3 regions of the Microbulbifer sp. ABF4_107 genome follow, and region 2 is predicted to be linked to each of the others. Evidence: predicted binding sites of a transcription regulator. Region 2 holds the regulator's gene; each other region holds the start of a gene.
The links. Region 2 encodes sigma-54, which starts transcription at its own class of promoters, with help from an activator protein. Its sites were predicted from a motif close to TGGCACANNNNTTGCNNT; they were not measured.
Positions count from the first base shown of each region.

Region 1 (4,281 bases), 890 kb from region 2:
AAAACGGCCGGCGCGTTGAGCGCTGGCGCCGGTGAACGCGCCTTTTTCGTGACCGAACAGCTCGGACTCCATCAGGTCCCTGGGAATGGCAGCCATGTTCAGGGCAATAAACGGCTGGTTTTTACGCGGACTGTGGTTGTGCAACGCCGCTGCGACCAGTTCTTTACCGGTACCAGATTCGCCATTAATCAACACCGTAATATTGGAGTGCGACAGGCGACCGATCGCCCGGAACACCTCCTGCATCGCCGGCGCTTCACCGATGATTTCCTTGTTGCCGGTGCCGTTCTCGATTACTACCGGCTCTTCCGGCTGCTGCTCGTTGGCCAGCGCCAGAGCTCGGCGGGTAACCGCCACCGCTTCATCGACGTCGAATGGCTTGGGCAGATATTCAAAGGCACCACCCTGGTAGGCGGCGACCGCACTGTCGAGATCCGAGTGTGCGGTCATGATGATGATGGGCAGCGACGGGCGTTCCGCCTGGAAACGCTGAAGCAGCTTAAAGCCGTCGGAGCCCGGCATGCGAATATCGCTGATCACCACATCCGGTGATTCACTGTAGAAATCGTCCAGGGCGCGATCGCCGTTTTCATAACAGGTGGTATCGATCCCGGCGCGGGAAAGCGCGCGCTCCAGTACCCAGCGGATGGAGCGGTCGTCATCAATGATCCAAACGCGATTGTTCATAGTAATTTCCGGCCTGCGTTTTTAATTCAACTCGTTCTTTCGGTCTTCAACCTGCCCTGGTAAAAACGTCGCGGCTAGTCCGTGGCCAGCGGCAGATAAATCTGGAATTCGGTCTGTCCCGGCTGGCTCTCACATTTAATGAGCCCCCGGTGTTGGTTGATGATGTGCTGGGAAATAGAAAGTCCCAGCCCGGACCCTTCTGCTCGTCCGGAAATCATCGGATAAAAAATCCGCTCACGGATGTCTTCCGGAATCCCCGGGCCGTTATCGACGATGTCGATTCGGCACACCAGCGAACAGTGGCGGCGGCCAATGGTGAACTGGCGCTGCACCCGCGTGCGAATGGTCAGACTGCCCTCCGCCAGGCCAATATTTTCTTCGATGGCTTGCATGGCGTTGCGCGCGATATTCAATACCGCCTGGATCAATTGCTCGCTGTCTGCCGGAATATCCGGTATCGAGGGATCGTAATCCCGCTGGATAATCAGCTCGCCACTGCACTCGGCTTCCACCAATTGCGCGACGCGCTCGGTGATGGTGTGCACGTTCACCGGCTCCAGCCTTACTGGAATCCTTGGCCCCAACATGCGGTCCACCAGATTACGCAGCCGATCGGCTTCTTCGATGATGATCTGGGTGTACTCCCCAAGCCCTTCATCATCCAGCTCACTCAGCTCTCTTTGCAGTAACTGTGCCGCTCCGCGAATACCACCGAGGGGATTTTTGACTTCGTGCGCCATGCCACGCACCAGATTGCGGGTGGTCTCCTGCGCAGAGATCAGTGCATCCTCGCGCGCAATGCGCAGCAGGCGGTCCATCGACTGTACTTCCAGCAACAGCAGCCCCAATTCGGTAAGCGGGGTTACCGAGTAGTCGACGGTGCACTCTTCCAGGTTGTGCAAAAACCACAGGGCGCGACGCACGGTGTATTTCTCACCACTGGCCAGTGACGAGCGCAGCGCCTGCAGGGCCGCGGGGTTTTCCCGTACCACCTCCTCGAGGGGCTGGCCACAGGCGCGGGCGCTGGACGCCGCCACCAGGTCTTCCGCGGCGGAGTTCAGATAGCAGAGGGACAGGTTTTCATCGAGCACCAAAACGGCCGAGGTGAGGTTGTCCAACAGCAGGCGCAACTGGCGGTCATTGAGCATTCGCGGTTCCGAAGTAATTCACATGTCCGGTTCGCTTAATGGCAGTGCAAGAAGCAAACCAAAATGGCGCAAAAAATCGGGCCCATATGAAGATTTACGAGCCACTGGCGGCTGCAGCCAATATCGATCGCACCATTATTGTGCGCAGAGCAAAAAATGGCCAGCGCCGAAGCACATTGTGGGGCGTGGGTACGGGCGAGTGAGTCAGTGCGGGGCGCAACTGCAAACCGAGAACAAACCGAGAAAGAATGAAGCCCCCGCTGCGGACGCTGGCGAGGGCTGTGTCGGAGGGGCAGGTATTGTGCCTGCCTCAGCGCGGCTGGGGCTTGATTGGCTTCGCCACTCCGGGGGCCTGCGGCAAGCGCGGCATCTGTGGGGCCTGCTCGGCGGGGAAGTCCGGCACCTGACCGCCGGGGCGCTTAACGTGTACCTGGATGGTCTGGGACTGCGCCAGGGGCTCGCCGCTGGCACCGAGCAATACTGCCTGGATGGTGTGAGTGCCGCGTTCCAGCGCCGATATATCCAGGCTGGTACCGGAGGAGCTGCCGGACCAGCGCTGGCCATCAATGACCGCAAAAAACTGATATCCGTCCCGCGGTACCGGGTTCAGCGCCACTTCGAGCACAATAAAGCGCTGCCCCGGGGGAATAGTCGCATCGTTGGCTGGGCTGACAATGGCAAAATTCACCGGCCCCAGTTCGGCGCGCTCACGCTCTGCTTCACTGCGCGGCGACAGTTTGCGCGTGGGGAGACCCTCCCCGGGGGTGGCCGGCTGGACATTGATAGGGCCGATTTCCACTTTTTCGGCCTTTTCTCCAGCGGGAGGGTTGTCGCTGAATGTCACGCGCCCATCGGGGCCGACAATCTTGTAGACGGCGCTACCGGAGGAATTCCCCTGGGCGGCGGATTTGTCGTCACTGTGCTCCTGGGCCAAACCCGGCATTGCCAGTAGTGCAAGCCAGAGTATGGACAACTGCGCGGTGGATCTGATCATGGGCGCTCCCGCAATCTTCTTTGCAACATTCCGTTCTCTAAAGGCTAGTGTACTCGCGAACGATATAACCGCATAAATACTCCAGCCATATACCACCGAGTTCGGCGCATAAAAAAAGCCCACACCTGTCGGTATGGGCTTTCTCGTCATCTTTGCACCTTCTCATCGGCCCTTCAAAAGAACCGGCGGGGGCGCAGAGATGATACCTGCTAATTGGCAGGACTTACATTAGCAAGAGTAGTAAAGCTCGAACTCAACCGGGTGCGTGGTCATCTGCAGACGCTGTACTTCTTCTTTCTTCAGTTCGATGTAGGCGTCGATGGCGTCGTCAGTGAATACACCACCTTCGGTCAGGAAGGCGCGGTCCTGATCCAGTGCTTCCAGGGCCTGATCCAGGCTGGCAGCAACGGTCGGGTACTCGGCCAGCTCTTCCGCCGGCAGGTCGTACAGGTCTTTGTCTGCAGCGTCGCCAGGGTGGATCTTGTTCTTCACGCCGTCGAGGCCAGCCATCAGCAGTGCAGCGAAGGCCAGGTACGGGTTGGCGGTCGGATCCGGGAAGCGGGTCTCGATACGCTTGCCTTTCGGGCTCGGCACGAACGGGATACGGATGGACGCAGAGCGGTTACGCGCGGAGTAGGCCAGGATTACCGGCGCTTCGAAGCCCGGAACCAGACGCTTGTAGGAGTTGGTAGACGCGTTACAGATCGCGTTCAGGGCGCGTGCGTGCTTGATGATACCGCCGATGTAGAACAGGGCAGTTTCAGACAGGCCAGCGTAGGCGTCGCCCGCGAACTGGTTTACGCCGTCCTTGCTGAAGGACTGGTGTACGTGCATACCGGAACCGTTGTCACCGACCAGCGGCTTGGGCATGAAGGTGGCGGTTTTGCCGTAAGCGTGCGCTACGTTGTGTACCGCGTACTTCAGGATCTGAACTTCGTCAGCCTTTTTGGTCAGGGTGTTGGCGCCAACGCCGATTTCACACTGGCCAGCGGTACCCACTTCGTGGTGGTGTACTTCGATCTCCAGGCCCATGGCTTCCATGGCGGAACACATGGCGGCACGGATGTCGTGCAGGGAGTCGACCGGCGGAACCGGGAAGTAGCCGCCCTTAACGCCCGGGCGGTGACCCATGTTGCCTTCTGCGAAAGAGGCGCCGGAAGACCAGGCCGCTTCTTCAGAGTTGATTTTGTAGAAGGCGCCGCCCATTTCGGCACCCCAGGTGATGTCGTCGAATACGAAGAACTCGGGCTCCGGGCCCATCAGCACGGTGTCGCCCAGACCGGTGGACTTCAGGTATTCCTCGGCGCGCAGTGCGATGGAACGCGGGTCGCGCTCGTAGCCCTGACCGGTGATCGGGTCAACGATGTTACAGCGAATGATCACGGTCGCTTCGTCGGTGAACGGGTCAATGAACGAAGTTTCGTCATCCGGCATCAGGATCATGTCGGATTC
Region 1 covers NZ_CM149983.1:3,892,285-3,896,565, reverse strand. Annotated here, with positions in the region: gene glnG (nitrogen regulation protein NR(I)) at 1-693, opposite strand, end outside; gene glnL (nitrogen regulation protein NR(II)) at 762-1,835, opposite strand; gene ACYX4K_RS16005 (DUF4124 domain-containing protein) at 2,146-2,829, opposite strand; gene glnA (glutamate--ammonia ligase) at 3,058-4,281, opposite strand, start outside.
Region 1: the regulator sigma-54 is predicted to act here: its motif matches at 1,879-1,896, upstream of glnL (nitrogen regulation protein NR(II)).

Region 2 (4,281 bases):
TGCGTAGAGGTCATCGCTGGTAGTGGCCTGGCGCAGCTTTTCACGTACACGGCTGTCACTGAACAGGGCGGCAATTTCCGCCAGGGTATCCAGGTGCTCCTGGTCGGAATCCTCCGGTACCAGCAGGGCGAAAAGCAGATCCACCGGCTGACGGTCGATGGCGTCAAAATCTACAGCTGGAGAGGTGGTGCAAAGGACACCGATGGGCTTCTCACAGCCAGGCAGACGGCAGTGTGGAATGGCGACACCTTCACCAATGCCGGTAGAACCCAGGCGCTCCCGGGCTACCAGCTGGTTGAACACTGTGTCGGTGTCCAGGTCGGGGTATAGTTCGGAGATCGCCTGGGCGATATTGAGCAACAGCTTTTTCTTGCTACTCCCCGCCAGGTGGCAAAGGCTCAGGCGGGGAGAGAGTAATGCTTCCAATGTCATAACGTGCAGATGATCTAGCGGTGCGAATCAACCGTTGACTCGTAATGATGGAGCCTAGCGGTGACCGCGTAACTTCTCTTTGTGTTTCAACAGCTGTCGGTCGAGTTTGTCGGTCAGCGAATCAATCGCCGCGTACATATCCTCTGACTCCGAATCGGCAAAAATATCCTTGTTGCCGCTCACGTGAATCCGCGCTTCGGCTTTCTGGACTAGTTTGTCGACGGACAGGGTGACCTGGGTTGTGGTGATCAGGTCATTGTGGCGGGAGAGCTTGTCCAGTTTGGTCAGGCAGTAATCGCGAATGGCCGGAGTAACGTCTACATGGTGGCCACTGATATTGATCTGCATGGATTTCTCCTCATCGAGTACAACACAATCTGGCTGCACCCCCGCACAGGGCGGCAACCCTACTAGGAAGTGCGTCAGAATGGAAGGATACACTCGCTGTCAGGCTATTGGTTGCCCAGAAAATAGCCGCCGAGGCCAAGTGTAGGTGGAATTGGGGGGAAGGCACGACGGGTTTGGGTAAAAGTGTGACCCTGCGGCCTACACCAGTCGCTTTCTTTCGCTTGAGGAGGGGATGCCCATGGACTCCCGGTATTTCGCTACAGTGCGTCGCGCCACCTTGATCCCCTGGGCGTCGAGCTCCTGGGTGATCTTGTTGTCAGACAGCGGTTTGCGCGGCTGCTCGCCATCGATCAGCTTGCGGATCAGCGCCCGGATGGCAGTGGAGGAAGCATCTTCTCCGGAGTCGGTGCTGACATGGCTGGAGAAAAAGTACTTGAGTTCGAATACGCCGCGAGGCGTGAGCATGTACTTCTGGGTGGTGACCCGGGAAATAGTGGACTCGTGCATGCCGATGGTTTCGGCAATATTCGCCAGCACCATGGGTTTCATGGCTTCCGGCCCCTGCTCGAAAAATCCCTGCTGCTTTTCCACAATGCTGCTGGCGACCTTGAGGAGCGTTTCGTGGCGGCTTTGCAGGCTTTTCAGGAACCAGCGCGCTTCCTGCAGGTTGTCGCGCAGATAGTTGTTTTCACTGGAGTTGTCTGCACGCTTGATCATTGCCGCGTAGGCGTTATTGATGCGCAGCTTGGGCGTGGTTTCCGGGTTTAGTTCCACGACCCAGCGGTCTTGCTTGCGGCTGACGATGACGTCGGGCACCACATACTGGGGCTCCTCGCCACCGAAGGCCTCACCGGGGTAGGGCGTGAGCGTCTGGATCAGCCGCATGACATCGCCCAGTTGCGCTTCGCTGAGGCGGGTGCGGCGGCTCAATTGGCGAAAGTCCCGTTTTCCCAGCAGGTCCAGGTGCTGGCTCACCACGGCTACGGCCTGAGAAAGCCAGGGGGTTTGGTCCGGCAGCTGGCGCAGTTGCAGCAGCAGGCTTTCGCGCAGATCGCGCGCGCCACAGCCCGCCGGCTCCAGCTGCTGGATGGTCTTCAATACGGCCATGACCTCATCGACGTCCAGCTCCATGGACTCCGCCAGCTCTTCAATGGGGGTACCCAGGAAGCCGTTGGGAGCGATGGCGTCGATCAGCGTTTCGCCGATCAGCTTGTCTTCGATAGAGAGTGGGGTGAGGTTGAGTTGCCACTGCAGGTGATCCTGCAGGCTTTCCGAGGCCGCGCTGCGCTGCTCGAGCGCGAAATCTTCGCCCTCGCCGCCACTGTGGCTGCCGCTTGAATAGATGTCGTCCCAGCGCGTATCTACCGGCAGGTCATCTGGAATATCGTTGGTCCAGTCGCCGTCTGCGGAGGACTCGGCCTGGGTTTCCGCGGCTCGCTCAGAGGCTTCTTCCTTGCGCTCTGCGGGAGTGTTCTGGTCCTGGAGTGATTCTCCGGCGTGCTCGTCGAAGTCCGACTCCAGCAGCGGGTTGCTGTCCAGGGCGGATTGAATTTCCTGTTGCAGGTCCAGCGTCGACAGCTGCAGCAGGCGGATGGCCTGTTGCAGCTGTGGCGTCATTGTCAGCTGAGTGCCGAGTTTTAACTGGAGTGACTGCTTCATAGGGGTGTGCCGGCAGAAAAATCTGGCGTGAATCCGCTGCGGAGAATTTTATGTTTCCGGCGGCGGGGTAAAGCTCATTTCATGCAGACTACCCCGGGGCGGGGCGGAAGACAAGAGGGCGGTTAAGCAATAAGTGTGCCGAAAAAATGATGGCATTTGGTCACAGCTTAAATCCTGTGACCAATGTCTTCGAGTTGGCGTGAAATAGGGAGGTCTTTCCCTCTGTGAACTAGATGGTGAACTCGTGTCCTAAGTAGACGTCTTTCACCTGTTTGTTTTCGGCCACGTCGCGGGGGTCGCCAGAGGCGATAATGTGGCCTTCGCTGACGATAAACGCGGTCTCACAGATGTCCAGGGTCTCGCGAACGTTGTGGTCGGTGATCAGAACGCCGATTCCGCGGTCTTTCAAGTGGCGGATGATCTGCTTGATATCGTTGACGGAAATGGGATCGACACCGGCGAATGGCTCGTCCAGCAATACGAATGCGGGGTTGGTTGCCAGGGCGCGGGCAATCTCCACTCGCCGCCGCTCACCACCTGATAGGGCCATACCCAGGCTTTCGCGGATATGGGTGATGTGGAACTCTTCCAGGAGGGCTTCCAGCTGCTCCTTGCGCTGGGCATTGTTCAGGTCTTTGCGAGTCTGCAGGATCGCGAGGATATTGTCCTGCACCGAGAGGCGGCGGAAAACGGAGGCTTCCTGAGGCAGGTAACCAATGCCTTTGCGCGCGCGGCCATGCATGGACAGGCCGGTGATATCTTCATCGTCGATCAATACCTGGCCAGCATCCGCCTGCACCAGACCGGCGATCATATAGAAGCAGGTGGTTTTACCCGCGCCGTTGGGTCCCAGCAGGCCGACGACCTGGCCGCTGGATACGCTCACGGAGACATCCTGAACGACTTTGCGCTTTTTGTACTGCTTGGCGAGATGGAGCGCCTTGAGCGTTGGCATTATTCAATTCCGGCTGGGGCGGCACCTGGCCGCACTCAATAAATCTGCGTGTTGCGTTGGCGGTAATGGCTCAATGCCGTTACTCGCTAAAGTCTCATTACTGTCCGTCGGTGTCCCCGGACTGCCCTTCGGGCTTCCAGATCATTTCCACGCGCTTTTTCTCTGACTGGCCGCGGGCCTTCATCTGCTCACTGTTCAGGTCGTAATCGATGCGTTCGGCGGTCAGGGTGTTGCCGTCGCGGTCGACAAACGCCTCTCCGGTAAGTTGCAGGGCGTCATTGGCCACCAGGAATTCGATGCGCGCAGCGCGGGCCTTGACCGGCGTGGTGCTTTCTTCGACCTGTTGCTGGAAGTGCGCTGGCGTGCCGGTGGCGATGACCTTGTTGATCTCTCCCTTGCTGTTGCCGTGCACTTCAACCCGGTCGGCACGAATCTGCAGGGAGCCCTGGCTGATTACAACATTGCCGCTGTAGACCGACAGGTTCTTGCTGCGGTTCGCTTCCAGGTTGTCTGCAGAAACCTTGACCGGCTGCTGGCGGTCGTCGGGCAAGGCGACGGCCTGGATGCCGGGCAGTGCGCAGGCGAGTGCCAGTGCCAAAGTGGTCAGGCGGCGGCGTAAGTCAGCGAAGTTCATAGCGGCTTTCCACATCGGACAGTATTTCTACCTTGTCTTTTTTTAGATCGGCGCGCAGGCCCTTGCCGGTGGTGAGGTTGAGGCCATCGGTGATGGTAACAACTTTGTCCGTTTCGGCGAATTCCTCGCGGGGTTTGATGACAATTTTCGGCGTGCGCAGCGTAATGCCGGGTTGGGGCAGCTCCATAACCGAGACATCGCCCTCCAGAACCACCTTTTGCCCGTTGTCATAAGCCACGCCGGTACGGGACTC
Region 2 covers NZ_CM149983.1:579,207-583,487, forward strand. Annotated here, with positions in the region: gene ptsN (PTS IIA-like nitrogen regulatory protein PtsN) at 1-432, opposite strand, end outside; gene hpf (ribosome hibernation-promoting factor, HPF/YfiA family) at 487-780, opposite strand; gene ACYX4K_RS02290 (RNA polymerase factor sigma-54) at 979-2,439, opposite strand; gene lptB (LPS export ABC transporter ATP-binding protein) at 2,669-3,394, opposite strand; gene lptA (lipopolysaccharide transport periplasmic protein LptA) at 3,492-4,028, opposite strand; gene lptC (LPS export ABC transporter periplasmic protein LptC) at 4,015-4,281, opposite strand, start outside.

Region 3 (4,281 bases), 1.6 Mb from region 2:
GAACCAGTCGTGCTGGGCCGAACAGTGGTTGATGACCAGGTCGGCCATCAGGTGAAAATCGGTACTGATCCGCAGAATATCGCTCCAGTCTCCAAGGGTTGGATCCACTTGCTTGTAGGCGGATACGGCAAAGCCGTCGTCACTGGAATAGGGGAAGAACGGTAAAATGTGCACCGTATTGATCAGCATCGGGAAATGCGCCTGCAGAAAATGATGCAGGGTTTTCAGCGGTGGCTGGTTATCGTTCAGGATACTGTTGCCGTAAGTAATAACGGCTATATCGGTCTGGTCCCAGAGGTTTTTATGGGCGAGGGGGCTCTGGCAGTCATCGTCCAGTCGCATGGTGCGTATGAGCTCCTGGGCGATGGGCTCGACTTCGAGATCCGGATAGATAAATGCCAGGTGATCCACCACCTTCTGGTGTAAAACCTCCTTGATGGGCAACTGCGCGGTCGGTTGGTTCACTGTATCCCCCGTTGTATGGCTGATCTGGTCGTTCAAAGTTTTATTTTTATGCGTTGTATTCTTCGTAGTCCGCTTCGACGGCTTGCTTGAGTTGTTTCAGAAATCCGGGCTCCGCACTGGTAATTCGGTTCCAGCTGGGAATAAACGGCGTTTCCATCGGGTTGTCCAGGAAGGCCTGCCCAGCTTTCACCAGGTTGCTGGCAAACAACTCAACGGTCTGCTCTTCTTTGTGAATGTCGAACTTCAGGCCGTTGATCAGCGCATCGTTGCGGTAGGTTTCCACAAAATCCAGCGCGATACGGAAGTAGGTTGCCTTGATACTGCGGAAGGTCTCAGAGGAAAACACCGTGCCCTGGGTCGCCAGTTTGCGGAAGAAAGACTTGGCAATATCGATGGACATTTTTGACAGTCCACAGTGCTCGTCGTCGAAGGAGACATCCTGGTGTTTATGATCGTAGGAGTGTGCGATATCCACCTGACACAGCCGGTTGGTGGAATAGTTGCGATACATTTCTGAAAGCACGCCGATTTCCAGCCCCCAATCGCTGGGAATACGCAGGTCGTTGACCACGTCGCGACGGAAAGAGAACTCGCCGGCGAGGGAGTAGCGGAAGCTGTCCATATACTCGAGGTATTTGGTGTGGCCGTAGATTTTTTTCAGGGTGCGGATCAGTGGCGTGACCAGAAGGCGGCACACGCGGCCGTTGATTTTTCCATTGGCCACGCGGGAGTAATAGCCCTTGCAGAACTCGTAGTTAAACTGAGGGTTGGCCACCGGATAGAACAGGCGCGCCAGCATCATGCGGTCATAAGTGACGATGTCACAGTCGTGCAATGCAATGGCTTCACCGCGGCGAGAAGCCAGAATGTAGCCCAGGCAATACCAGACATTTCGGCCTTTTCCCGCTTCCTGTGGCGCGAGACCATCTCGCTGTAACTGGGCATCCAGCTCGCGCAGGCGCGGGCCATCATTCCACAATACCCGCACGTGCTGCGGCAGGATTTTGAATTGCTTTAGTGCATCCCGGTACTGCTCTTCATTGGCGCGGTCCAGTCCGATGACGATCTCTGAAAGGTAGGGAACTTCTGCCAGGATTTCGAGAATCTTCGGTAGAGCCTCTCCTTCCAGCTCTGAATACAGGGAAGGTAGCAGCAGCGACATGGGGCGATGCTTGGAGAAACGAATCAGGTCAGCCTCCATATCTTCGAGGCTGCGGTTGGAAAGGTTGTGCAGGGTCGTGATATCACCATTCTGAAAAAAATCGGTCACGGTTTGCTTCCTGTTTTACGACGGTAGAAATTTTTACAAGGGTAGAAATTCGGTGGCGAGAATGTCCTGAACTGCCAGTGCCCAGCCCTGGGGGCCTGTTTCCTGGGTGATGATCAGCTCGGGATGATGTGCTAGCTCCGGGGGAGGATGTGCCGGCGAGCGCACAATAATGGCGACGTCGGCGATCCGGAGCATATCCAGGTCGTTGGGCCCGTCGCCGCTCGCGATCAGTTTGCATGGGCGTTCGGTAAAGTGCTGATAGGTTTTCTTGAGCAGGCGCGTCGCCTGACCCTTGTCGGTCTGGCCCAGCACGTGCAGAAAACGTCCGCCCTGCAGAGTGGCGAAACCCGCCGCATTTGCGCGGGCGGTAAAGGCGGCTTTTTCCTGTTCGGTACCGCGCCACAATAGCGGCTCGGAGTATCCGCGACGGTTTGCCTGCTCTGCTTCGCCGGCACTCAGGCCCGTGGCAGCAACAATTTCTGCATTGTTCGCGGCGGAAAAACTTAAATAGGGCACTCCGTGACGCATGCCGTCGGTGTGGAGGAAGTCGACAATACTCTGGCGCTGGGCCCCGGGCTCCAGCACCCAATATCCATCTTCTTCACGGGCATGCTCGGGTTTGTGGGGGAAATAATTTCGAGGAATAAAAATGGCCGATCCGTTTTCCACAATAAACGGATGACGATTTTGTAGCGTATCGCGCAGTGTCAGTATTTCGTCGCGGGTTTTGCTGCTATTCAGGATGACCGGGATACCGGCGGTTTCCAGTTGATGCAGCGTGGCGTCGGCGGGTTGGTGGGAGTAGCTGAAGTGGTCCAGCAGGGTGCCGTCCAGATCGCTGGCGATCAGCCACTGGGTTTTCGGGCTCGCTATTGTGGTCATTCGATTCCGTTTTTTTGGCTTCTTTTTTTGGCCTGGCGTCGGCACGTTAAAACGCGCGCTCTATTCAGGTAATCCAAAAATAGTGCCAGTCACAGAAATTTGAGCCATTGCACCGCTTCAGAGCAATGGATTGGCGCAGTAATCCTTTAGTTCGAAATCCTCGGGCCACAAGAGTGCGGAGACTGCCTCGAAATGGTGAGGGTGGCGGGCGTGAAAAGCTGGTATGCACCACTTGGGTGCGATACGGCCTGGGCAGTGAATGGGAGGGGGAAGCCTCACCGGTTGGGCCGGTGAGGCATCGGGAAAGGGTCAGGGCGCGGTACACCCCAGACAGCGCGCATAGAGTGCGCGGGGATCTTTAAAGGATTTCAACTCGGTCAGTGGCTGAACCGCAGGCTGAATACTGTTCAGCCAGGCGCCCAGAGGCAGATTGCGCTCGACGCTTGCGGAAATCTGTGCGTCCACATTTTCTGCCAGGGCACGCATGACTTTCTCGCTCGGGGTCAGCTCGCGCTGAATTTCCATCACTTCATACTTTTCCAGCTCGGCCAGCTGTGCGGCATCGGCGATGGCATCGTTGAGGTTGCCCAGCTCGTCCACCAGACCCAGTTCGTGGGCGGCGCGGCCGGTCCACACCTGACCCTGGGCGATTTTGTGGATCTCCTCTGGCGTGCTGTTGCGCGCTTCCGCTACCAACTGCAGGAACTGGGCGTAGGTGTGCTCCACGCCCTGTTGCAGGATGTCCGCGGCGGTCTCTGGCAAGGCGCGGTCCAGGCGCATGGTGCCGGCCAGTTCGGTGGTGCCCACGCCATCGTTGTAGATCCCCAAGTGCTCCAGGGAGTCTTCGAATGTCGGGAAGGCGCCAAACACACCGATGGAGCCGGTAATGGTGGAGGGAGATGCCCAGATACGATCGCCGCCGGCAGAAATCCAGTAACCACCGGAGGCGGCGACACTACCCATGGAAATTACCACGGGAATACCGGCTTCGCGGGTGGCGAGCAATTCCTGGCGAATGGCCTCTGAAGCAAAGGCGGAGCCGCCGGGGCTGTCGATACGCAGGACCAGTGCCTTGACGTTTTTCTCGCGGGCTTCGGCAATCAGTTTGCCGAGCGTGGCGCTACCGATCTGTCCCGCAGGCGCTTCGCCATCGATGATGGCGCCAGCGGCGCTGATCAGGCCAATCTTGTCTTTTTGCAGGCGCGGATCCGGCAGGTTGGTCAGTTTCACCTGGCGCAGGTAGTCGTGGGCGTGGATGCCGCTGTACTGGGATTTGTCGTCGTTGGCGACGCCAACCACTTCCTGCAGCTCTGCGATGGCGGCGCGGCGGGTGAGCAGCTTGTCGACAAACTTGTTGGCCAGTGCGGCCTTGGCCCAGCTGCCGCCTTCGGCGCGCAGGTTTTGCGGCAGGTCGGCAATATAGCTATCGACGGCATTGGGCGGCAGGTTGCGCAGGCCGGTGACCTGTTCGGTGTATTCACTCCACAACTGGTGCAGCCAGCGGGCGTTGTTTTCCCGGGAGGCGGGAGACATGTCGTCGCGGGTGTAGGGCTCTATAAAGTCTTTGTAGTCGCCCACGCGGAATACATGGAAGTTGATTTTCAGTTTATCCAGGGCGCTTTTGTAGTAGTTGCGGTAGCTGCCGAAGCCGGTGAGCAACAGGG
Region 3 covers NZ_CM149983.1:2,165,271-2,169,551, reverse strand. Annotated here, with positions in the region: gene ACYX4K_RS08995 (alpha-amylase family glycosyl hydrolase) at 1-465, opposite strand, end outside; gene ACYX4K_RS08990 (glycosyltransferase family protein) at 512-1,735, opposite strand; gene ACYX4K_RS08985 (HAD-IIB family hydrolase) at 1,769-2,617, opposite strand; gene sppA (signal peptide peptidase SppA) at 2,927-4,281, opposite strand, start outside.
Region 3: the regulator sigma-54 is predicted to act here: its motif matches at 2,688-2,705, upstream of ACYX4K_RS08985 (HAD-IIB family hydrolase).